Regions from separate parts of the Mesobacillus thioparans genome, predicted to be linked through region 1. Evidence: predicted binding sites of a transcription regulator. Region 1 holds the regulator's gene; each other region holds the start of a gene.

Region 1 (3,284 bases):
GCGCAAAAGCAGTCGTGACGTTTCCAAATAAACCATTTGAACCTCCGATCATTTTTAAAGAGAAAATTTCACCTTAACAAGTATCTGGTATTCAGGAAATACTAAACCCGGACAACCACATTTTCATCCTGACCCTACAATTTGAACTTTCAAATCATTTACTAGTAGAATATAGAGAGTGCCTAGATAAGCAAAGCTGTCCCCGTATTTTATTTTACAGGCCAGCATATTATTACGTAAAATTTCAGAACATACATTACTGCATTATTAAGGAGTTTTTTCGATTGAAAAAAGAATACTGGTACGTCCTTATTGCCTATATTGTCATGCAGCTTTCAAGCCTTGTGGGGGTTCCAATCATTGCTTTCATCGGTGCCGCGATGGGAAAAAGCCTTGATGAAATGCAAACCCTCGCGATTCCATACTGGCTCGTGATCAGTTTTTCACTGACTCTCCTGATCATCCTGATGATTTTAAGGAAAGAACGAAACATACATGCAGATTTGCGCGAAGCATCTTCGCCGGCAAGCTCGGCGGCCTGGGCTTTCGCCGGGGTCTTTCTGGCCCTGTTCGCCCAGTCGATTGCTGGCAGCATCGAAAGCATGCTTGGAATTGAAATGGGCTCGGAGAATACACAGGAAATCATCAAGCTGATCGAAAGGTTCCCGGTCGTCATCCTCGTCAGCTCGATCATCGGTCCGATCCTGGAGGAAATCGTCTTCCGGAAGATCATCTTCGGCAGCCTGCAAAAGAAAATGAATTTCTTCTTTGCAGCCTTGATCAGTTCCGTCATCTTTGCACTGGCCCATATGGAGCCAGAGCATGTGATCCTCTACTCGGCGATGGGCTTTACCTTTGCCTTCCTGTATGTAAAAACAAAGCGGATCATCGTGCCGATCATCGCCCATGTTACAATGAATACAATGGTTGTCCTGCTTCAATCCGTATTCAGAGAAGACATAGAGAGAATGATAAGAGAAGCAGAGAAAATTCAAAGCTTTATTGGGGGATTTTAAGTCATGAAGCAATCGCCTATGTTCTCAGGCATTGTCTACATCTTGTTAGGCATCTTATTCACCTATTTCGCCATCCAGAATGTCAACGACTCAGGCTGGGGATTTTTCAGTTATTTGCTCGTCCTGCTCGCCACCTTCGACTTCGGCTCCGGCATCAGGATGATCCTGTTTCATTTCAAACTTAAACAAATGCAGAAAAAATAGCTCCTTCAAATGAAGGAGCCATTTTTTATTCTTCTGAGTCACTGTCAGTCGGATAATGCTTCAAGAAATAAATCAATGATTGCAATTCCACTGCCAGATCAATATGATGGATCCTGATAGAAGGCGGCACATTCAGCCTCGCTGGCGTGAAGTTCAGGATGCCCTTCACATTCGCCTGTACTAGTCTGTCCGTGATCGGCTGTGCCACCGCTGATGGCACCGTCAGGATCGCCACCTGGATGCCTTCCTCGACAACAACCTTATCAAGGTCATCCATGTGATAGACAGGCACATCGCCAATCTGCGTCCCTACCTTATCCTGGTCGACATCGAAGGCAATTTCAATTTTCGTATTATTATTTTTGGAAAAATTATAATTCAAAAACGCCGTTCCCAAATTACCGACACCAATCAGCGCAACCTTTGTGAGTTCATCCTGGTCGAGCGTCTTTCGGAAAAAAGTCAGCAGGTAATTCACATTATAGCCGTAACCCTTTTTACCCAAAGCCCCGAAATAGGAAAAGTCCCTTCTAATCGTAGCAGAATCCACTTTTACCGCTTCACTCAGCTCCGCGGATGATACCCTTTGCTTGCCTGAAGAATGCAAGTTCAATAAAAATCGGTAATACAGCGGCAAACGTTTTGCGGTTGCCTGCGGAATCTTCATAGCATCATTCGTCATTCTCCATCCTCCACCCGTTCGTATTTCTATTTTAGCTTCTCATCTCTCTTAAAATCGCCGTTTTTCCCGCCAGTCTTTTCCACGAGATAGGTCTTGCCGATCACCATGCCTTTGTCGACGGCCTTGCACATATCATAGACAGTCAGCGCGCATGCTGACGCTGCTGTTAACGCTTCCATTTCTACCCCTGTATTTCCTTTTGTTTTAACAGCTGCTGCGATATTTAATATATAGTCATTACCATTTTGCTCCCAATCAAACGAAAGGTCAATGCCTGTTAATGGAATCGGGTGGCACATCGGGATGATCTCGGATGTCTTCTTGGCCGCCATGATGCCAGCAACCTGCGCGACTGCCAGTACATCGCCTTTTTTTATTTTATTTTCAGTAATCCTTACATATATATCTTGATTAACGGTAATGCTTGAATGGGCGACTGCCGTACGGACCGTCTCAGGTTTTTCACTGACATCGACCATCTTCGCTCTTCCCTCTTCATTAAAATGCGTAAATTCTGCCATATTCAAGCTCCTTTCAACCAAATAATACACTATTTTCACAAACTTGTGTGTGAACTTTGTTTCTATCTTCACATATAGAGGGGAAATTTTTCATAGCTTGCTCCCTATAGCAGGCCGCACATATTGCCGAGCCCATAGGATTGGGTTACACTATCCCTAAGGCATTAGAGGTGAAAAATAATGATTCTATTACAAGTCAATCAGCTATCAAAATATTTTGCTGCTGATCTTATTTTATCGAATATCAAGTTTGAAATACAGACCAATGACCGTGTTGCATTGGTCGGCCGGAACGGTGCGGGAAAATCAACCCTGCTGAAAATCATTGCCGGTTTTGAATCCCATGATGGCGGCGAGATTATCCGCCCGAAAGGAACGACAATCGGATACCTTGCCCAGAATACAGGGCTGGAATCCGAGAAAAGCATCTGGGATGAAATGCTGGCGGTCTTTGACCATCTGCACAGCATGGAAAAAGAACTGCGCCGGCTTGAGGAAAAAATGTCCGATCCCGGCATCCTGTCGAATGAGTCGGAATATGAAAGAGTTTTGAAGGATTATGACGTTTTGCAGGTCCAGTTCAAGGAAAAAGGCGGTTACCAGTACGAAGCTGACATCCGTTCGGTCCTTCACGGCTTGAACTTCCAGTCTTTTGATTATTCCACAAAAATCTCCACTTTAAGCGGAGGACAGAAAACAAGGCTTGCCCTCGCCAAGCTGTTATTGACACGTCCTGATATTCTGATTCTCGACGAACCGACGAACCATCTGGACATTGACACACTTTCCTGGCTTGAGCAGTATCTCCAGGGCTACGACGGTGCGATTCTGATTGTTTCCCACGACCGTTACTTCCTGGAT
Region 2 (3,284 bases), on a different contig from region 1:
TTTGCAAATAGGAGATTGGCCAGCTTGCTCTGTCCATAGAACTTCATTGCTTTATACCCTTTTGTGCCATCTAGATTATCAAAATCGATGGAAGCGCCTCTATGAGCGATACTGCTTAAAGTCACCACGCGGGATGCGGGGGTTGTTTTTAAAAGCGGCAATAATAATCCAGTCAAGGCAAAATGGCCAAGGTGATTGCTGCCAAACTGAAGCTCGAATCCGTCCTTTGTCTTTCCATAAGGCGGAATCATCACCCCGGCATTATTGATTAAAAGATCCAGAGAATCGTATTCTTCCAGGAAGGACCTAGCGAATTGCCGGACACTATGTAAGTCTGCCAGGTCAAGCTTCATCAGTTCTATTTTACCCTCTGGATTATTCTGCATGATTCTTTCGACTGCTGCTTTCCCCTTTTCTTCGTTCCTCACTGCAAGGACGACAATTGCCCCCTTTGCAGATAAATCCTTTGCTGCCTCAAAGCCGATTCCGCTGTTTGCGCCTGTTATGATGGCTGTTTTTCCTGTTAAATTTTCTGACAACATTCTTACACCTCTATTTCCTTTTAAGACCAGATTCCAGTCCGATTAATGGTACCATAATTGTGCCTATTAGCCATTGAATTTTAGTCCAGTTGAATCCATACTAGATACATAGGAATTATAGAAGGTATGCGATTATGAAACTATTTGAAGAAAAATGCCCCCGCTGTAATGCAACACTTGATGTAAAAACTCAGCCTGGAAGCAAAAAGATCATTGTCAAAGCCTGTCCAGCTGGCCATTATGAAAAAGAATTCCATCCAGCATTGGAAACATATATAGAAACCTATAAAGTCTCCTAAATCAGTGAGCACACCCAGGGCCTGTAATTTGGCCCTGTTTTTTTCGTCAATATATCCTGTTCGAAATTCACTAATATGACATTTTTTGTTTTCATAATTTGTTCACATTTGTCACAAAAACCGTCACATTTTCCATGTTAGAATGATTACAAATAAACAGGTGTGACATTTATCACATCCTTTGCCACAACTTACCGTTCAATTTGGGAGTACTTTTGACAACATTGTGAACAAATGAACATAAGTTTGTGATAAAATGAACAAGGTTTAATTTTGAAAGGAGCTGCAGTGATGAAGAAATCAAAACTTTTTTTGGTCTCCCTCACCTCGATCATGGCTATGCTGTTGCTTAGCGGCTGTGAAAACAATATGGTGGTTTTCAATCCAGCGGGACCAATCGCAAGGCAAATTCTTGAGCTTATCAACTTTTCAATAGCTTTGATGCTGCTTGTAACAGTGGTTGTATTCGGACTTTTCGCGTTCATCGTCTGGAAATACCGCGAACGAAAAGACAATAAGGATTATGAACCTCCAGAAGAACACGGCAGCACAGTATTGGAGATAATTTGGACAGTGATTCCAATTTTGATAATCGTTGCTTTGACCATTCCAACTGTCAAAACAATATACGCAATAGATGAAATTCCTAAAGGCTACGAAGATAAAGAACCGCTAGTCATTAAAGTAACTTCGGCTGACTGGAAATGGATTTTCAGTTATCCAGAACAAGGGATAGAGACTGTCAACTATGTGAATATCCCTGAAGACCGTCCGATCGACTTCAAGCTGACTTCAGCCGGAACGATGCAGAGCTTCTGGATTCCTGCACTCGGCGGACAAAAGTACTCGATGGCCCATGCCGAGACACAGCTTTATCTGGTCGCTGACAATCCTGGTTCCTATGTTGGACGGAATACCAACTTTAATGGGCAGGGTTATGCAGGGATGGAATTCGAAGTCCTCTCCCAGACACAAGAAGATTTCGATCAATGGATCAAGGATGTAAAAGAAACCGCGCCAAAAATGACGCTTGAAGAATATGAGAAAATGCTTGAGCCTTCGCACTTCGGCCGCAAGACTTTCTCAAATACACATCTTGAATGGGTAGATCATTCTGATCCTCACTCTAAGAATTACACCAACCCTGAAATGTATGACAGAGGACATGGATGGCCTGGAAAGATATTTGAGGACAAGGACAATTATAAAAATAAAGACGGAAACAACTCTGATTCTATGAATCACAAGGAATCAGAAACTGAGGAATCTCACGGAGGTGAGCACAGTGGGCATTAAATGGGATGAATTTTTCGTAACCGGTGATCCATTGATTTTTGCTTCACAGATTGGTATCGCTCTGACAATAGTTGGTGCAATAGCCGGAATCACTTACTTTAAGAAATGGAACTATCTTTGGACTGAATGGCTGACGACTGTTGACCATAAGAAAATCGGGATCATGTATATCCTCCTTGGTGTCGTGATGTTCTTCCGTGGCGGGATCGATGGTCTGATGATGAAAGGCCAGACGGCAGTTCCTGAAAATGAGTTCCTGAATGCGCAGCATTACAATGAAGTCTTTACCACTCACGGTGTCATCATGATCCTGTTTGTGGCGATGCCACTGCTGATTGGACTCATGAACTTTGCGGTTCCATTGCAGATTGGCGCCCGTGATGTTGCTTTTCCACAGCTGAACGCACTTAGCTTCTGGCTGACTGTGAGCGGCGCGGCGCTTTTCAATATTTCTTTTATTATAGGCGGGTCGCCTGATGCAGGCTGGACTTCCTACTTCCCTCTTGCCGGGAAAGAATTCAGTCCTGGCATAGGGAATAACTTCTATGCTGTGGCCCTGCAAATAGCCGGTGCCGGTACTTTGATGACGGGTATTAATTTTGTTGTCACAGTGTTAAAAATGAGAACTAAAGGCATGACATTGATGAAGATGCCGATGTTCACATGGACATCCTTCATTACATCGATCATTATCGTTGCCAGCTTCCCTATATTTACAGTGGCGCTTGCTTTGATGACATTCGACCGCACATTCGGGACACACTTCTTCACGATTTCCGGCGGCGGTATGGATATGCTATGGGCGAACCTGTTCTGGTTATGGGGACATCCGGAAGTATACATTGTCGTTCTGCCAGCATTCGGGATGCTGTCAGATATCATCTCGACTTTCGCACGCAAAACGCTTTACGGTTATAAATCAATGGTCATTTCGATTGTAATGATTTCAGTATTGAGTATGCTCGTTTGGGTCCACCACTTTTTCACTATGGGCAATAATGCCGCAGTGAACTCGTTCTTCTCGATCACGACGATGGCGATTGCCATTCCGACCGGGGTAAAAGTGTTCAACTGGTTGTTCACGATGAGAAAAGGCCGGATTAAATTTACGACCTCAATGCTCTGGGCTCTTGCATTCGTTCCTAAC
Region 3 (3,284 bases), on a different contig from region 1:
ATACTATCGTAATGAATTTACCGGAGGAGGATGTTCGCCATGTTTGGCCGCAGGAATAAGACGAATGCCTATCAGCCACAATGGTGGGTGGATCAATACACTCAGGACCCTTACTTATATTATGGGAATTATCAACATTTGAACCGGCAGCAACCGATCCCTCAACAATATAATGCGCCATATTGGAATGCCATGCCGGGGAACTGGCAAAACCAATATTCTCCGCAGGGATACCCTGTGAATCCATATATGCAGGGGAATCCACAGTGGAATCAGGCTTACCCAGTTGCTGACAGCAAAAATAATTACACGAAAATGCTCTTTCAAAATCCGCTAGAACCTGAGGATGACCCTATTTATGGATACTATAACCCGCAGGCTGATTATCAGAATTACAACCCATATCCCCAAAATGCCTTCATGCCAAAGCAGCCATCAGGCGTGCAGTCGATCATGAATTCGTTCAAAAGCCAGGATGGCAACCTTGATATTAATAAGATGGTTGATACGGCAGGACAGATGATGAATGCGGTGACACAGGTATCTTCGCTGGTCAAGGGACTCGGCGGAATGTTTAAAGTCTAAAAAAACAAGCAGGCGATTAAGCCTGCTTGTTTGCGTTATTTTCTATTCATCAATGAAAATATCAATCTTTTTGCCCTGCTTTTTAGCGATTTTGATTTCAAGCAATCCATTTCGATAGGATGCTCGCACCTTTTTATCATTAATAGGGTGGGCAAAGGGAACTGTCCGGCTGTATTGCCTGGAAGAGGCCATATGCATTTCCGTTTTTTCGATATCGTTTATTTCGGAAACCATTTCGGTTTTGTTTACAAGGATCGTTAGCGAATTATTGATGACATCAATCGAGATATCTTCCTTCTTGATCCCAGGCAATTCTGCTGTCACCACATATTCATTAACATTTTCATTTACACGGACACTGAAGGAAGACTGGGGAAAGGGTTGCCTGAAAAAATCATCAATGCTTTGCAGGAAACCTTTGACAGGCTTCTCCTGCATCAGCTGGTTCATTGATTTGAACCACTGTTCGAGAGTTTCATGTTTTTTTGGGCGATCAGGATGGTTGGTTGCCATCTTCTCATATCCTCCTCTGCAAAAATACTTATAATAGTCTATGTAGTATGGAATGTCCCTGTTCAAGATGAGGGTATCTTTCAAATATTTGCACTTTCAACAGTTCGCCGTACTTTTTTGAACACTTTGTGAAAAATGCCTTTAGTGTGATTTAGGTCACATAACCATTTTTTCAACCTCTGTATGCTGAAACAGTAAATAAAGCAGAAAAGGGGAATACACATATGTTTTGTTACCAATGTGAACAAACGCCAACAGGAGGATGTAAAGTTGTTGGTGTATGCGGAAAAGATGAAACAATCGCAAGTCTCCAGGATACAATCATTTTTGCACTGAAAGGCATTGCAGCCTATAGAACCCATGCGAATCAGCTTGGATTCACGGATCCGTTCGTAGATGCAACTACACACGAAGCATTATATATGACGTTGACTAATTCAAACTTCAATGTCCAGGAACATATTGATATGGCGATGAAGGTTGGCCAATCAGCTGTTCGCGTGATGGAAATGCTTGATGAGGCGCACACTAGCCGTCTTGGCATCCCTCAGCCTGTAAAGGTAAGCCAGAACAAGATAGAAGGCAAAGCGATTGTTGTTACGGGGCATAACCTGTTCGCGCTTGAGGAATTGTTGAAGCAAACAGAAGGCAAAGGTATCAATATTTACACGCACTCTGAGATGCTCCCTGCTCACGGATATCCAGCATTGAAAAAATATCCGCATCTTAAGGGTAATATCGGGAAGGCATGGTTCGACCAGCGCCGCCTGTTTGAAAAATTCCCTGGCGCAATCCTGGCAACGACTAACTGCGTGATGCCAATCAAGGGTTCCTATGCAGACCGTATGTTTACATACGAAGTTGCCGGTCTTGAAAATGTAAGAAAAATTGAAAATGATGATTTCTCCATGCTGATCGAAAGAGCATTGGAGCTTCCAGAGGCTAACATGGAATCGGAAGAAACATTGGTGACTGGCTTCCATCACGAAACAGTGATTGGTCTGGCTCCTGAAGTCATAGAAGCAAGCAAATCAGGAAAAATCAAGCGTTTCTTCGTCATTGCCGGTTGTGATGCACCTGGAAAAGGCGGAGAATACTACCGCGAGCTTGCAACATCCCTTCCTCCAGAAGCAGTCATCCTGACAACTTCTTGCGGCAAGTTCCGTTTCAATGATGTCGATTATGGGGTAGTGCCTGGAACGAACATCCCTCGATATCTGGATCTGGGACAGTGCAATAACTCCGTATCTACGGTTAAAATTGCCAAGGCACTTGCTGATGCTTTTGAATGTGATGTAAACGAATTGCCGGTGAGTATTGTCCTTTCGTGGTTCGAGCAAAAAGCGGTCGCAATCCTGCTTGGACTTTTCAGCCTTGGAATCCAGGACATCCGCATCGGGCCAAAGCCGCCTGAATTCATTTCCAATGGCGTAATGGAGGTTCTGCAGGAAACCTTCAACCTGAAGCTGATCACATCTGCCCAGGAAGACTTGGAAACAATGATGGGTCTAAGCAAGACAGAATGACAGATTTAACGCCCGGGGCTAACTGCCTCGGGCGTTTTCATGCAGGTGAACTTATTAGACTAGCTCGTCCAGCAATACATCAGGATCCAAGATCAAATTTCCGGCTGCATCAGTGGAAATAAGATTGTCTTTTTTCATTTTGGTCAGCGTCCTGCTGACCGTTTCCCTGGTAGTGCCAATCATATTGGCCAGGTCCTTGTTCGTGAAATCCGTCTTTAACAAAACAGTGCCATTTTCCTGCTTGTCTCCGTGAAGCTCACCCATTCTTATCAAAAGCTTGATGATTTGTTCATAGGTGTTATTAAGGATTTGGGCTTCAAGTCTTTCCTGGAGGTCAACGATTTTCTCGCCAAGCACCTTGAATACCTTGATGCTTAAATGAGGGTTATCGACCAGTACCTTTTCGAATTGTGAAATTGGGACAACGACAAGGCTTGCTTCCTCCAATACCTCGGAATACCCTGGATAACCGCCCTTCCTGAAAAAGCCTACATGAGGGAACATTTCACCTTTCTTAAGGATGGCGACGATTTGTTCCCGGCCGTTGGCATCACTTTTATAGACTTTCACCTTGCCTTCATTGATGAAGTAAACATTTTCCAGCGGGTCACCCTGCATGAAGATATGGCTATGTTTCTTCCATTGCCGCGAAATGGATAT

Evidence for each region. Region 1 encodes Rex, which represses fermentation and respiration genes when NADH is low (regulators of the CRP and FNR family bind a similar motif). Its sites were predicted from a motif close to TTGTGAAATATTTCACAA; they were not measured.
Region 2: the regulator Rex is predicted to act here: its motif matches at 1,002-1,019, upstream of qoxA (cytochrome aa3 quinol oxidase subunit II).
Region 3: the regulator Rex is predicted to act here: its motif matches at 1,243-1,260, upstream of hcp (hydroxylamine reductase).

The regions. Positions count from the first base shown of each region.
Region 1 is NZ_CBCSFH010000024.1:4,909-8,192, reverse strand. Features, by position in the region: gene ACNAZ4_RS23165 (GNAT family N-acetyltransferase) at 1-36, opposite strand, end outside; gene ACNAZ4_RS23160 (CPBP family intramembrane glutamic endopeptidase) at 285-1,016, shown strand; gene ACNAZ4_RS23155 (YdiK family protein) at 1,020-1,220, shown strand; gene ACNAZ4_RS23150 (redox-sensing transcriptional repressor Rex) at 1,246-1,902, opposite strand; gene moaC (cyclic pyranopterin monophosphate synthase MoaC) at 1,929-2,423, opposite strand; gene ACNAZ4_RS23140 (ABC-F family ATP-binding cassette domain-containing protein) at 2,604-3,284, shown strand, end outside.
Region 2 is NZ_CBCSFH010000002.1:149,203-152,486, forward strand. Features, by position in the region: gene ACNAZ4_RS05215 (oxidoreductase) at 1-542, opposite strand, end outside; gene ACNAZ4_RS05220 (hypothetical protein) at 677-841, shown strand; gene qoxA (cytochrome aa3 quinol oxidase subunit II) at 1,133-2,137, shown strand; gene qoxB (cytochrome aa3 quinol oxidase subunit I) at 2,127-3,284, shown strand, end outside.
Region 3 is NZ_CBCSFH010000016.1:14,102-17,385, reverse strand. Features, by position in the region: gene ACNAZ4_RS20205 (YppG family protein) at 40-585, shown strand; gene ACNAZ4_RS20200 (Hsp20/alpha crystallin family protein) at 628-1,098, opposite strand; gene hcp (hydroxylamine reductase) at 1,323-2,624, shown strand; gene ACNAZ4_RS20190 (Crp/Fnr family transcriptional regulator) at 2,679-3,284, opposite strand, start outside.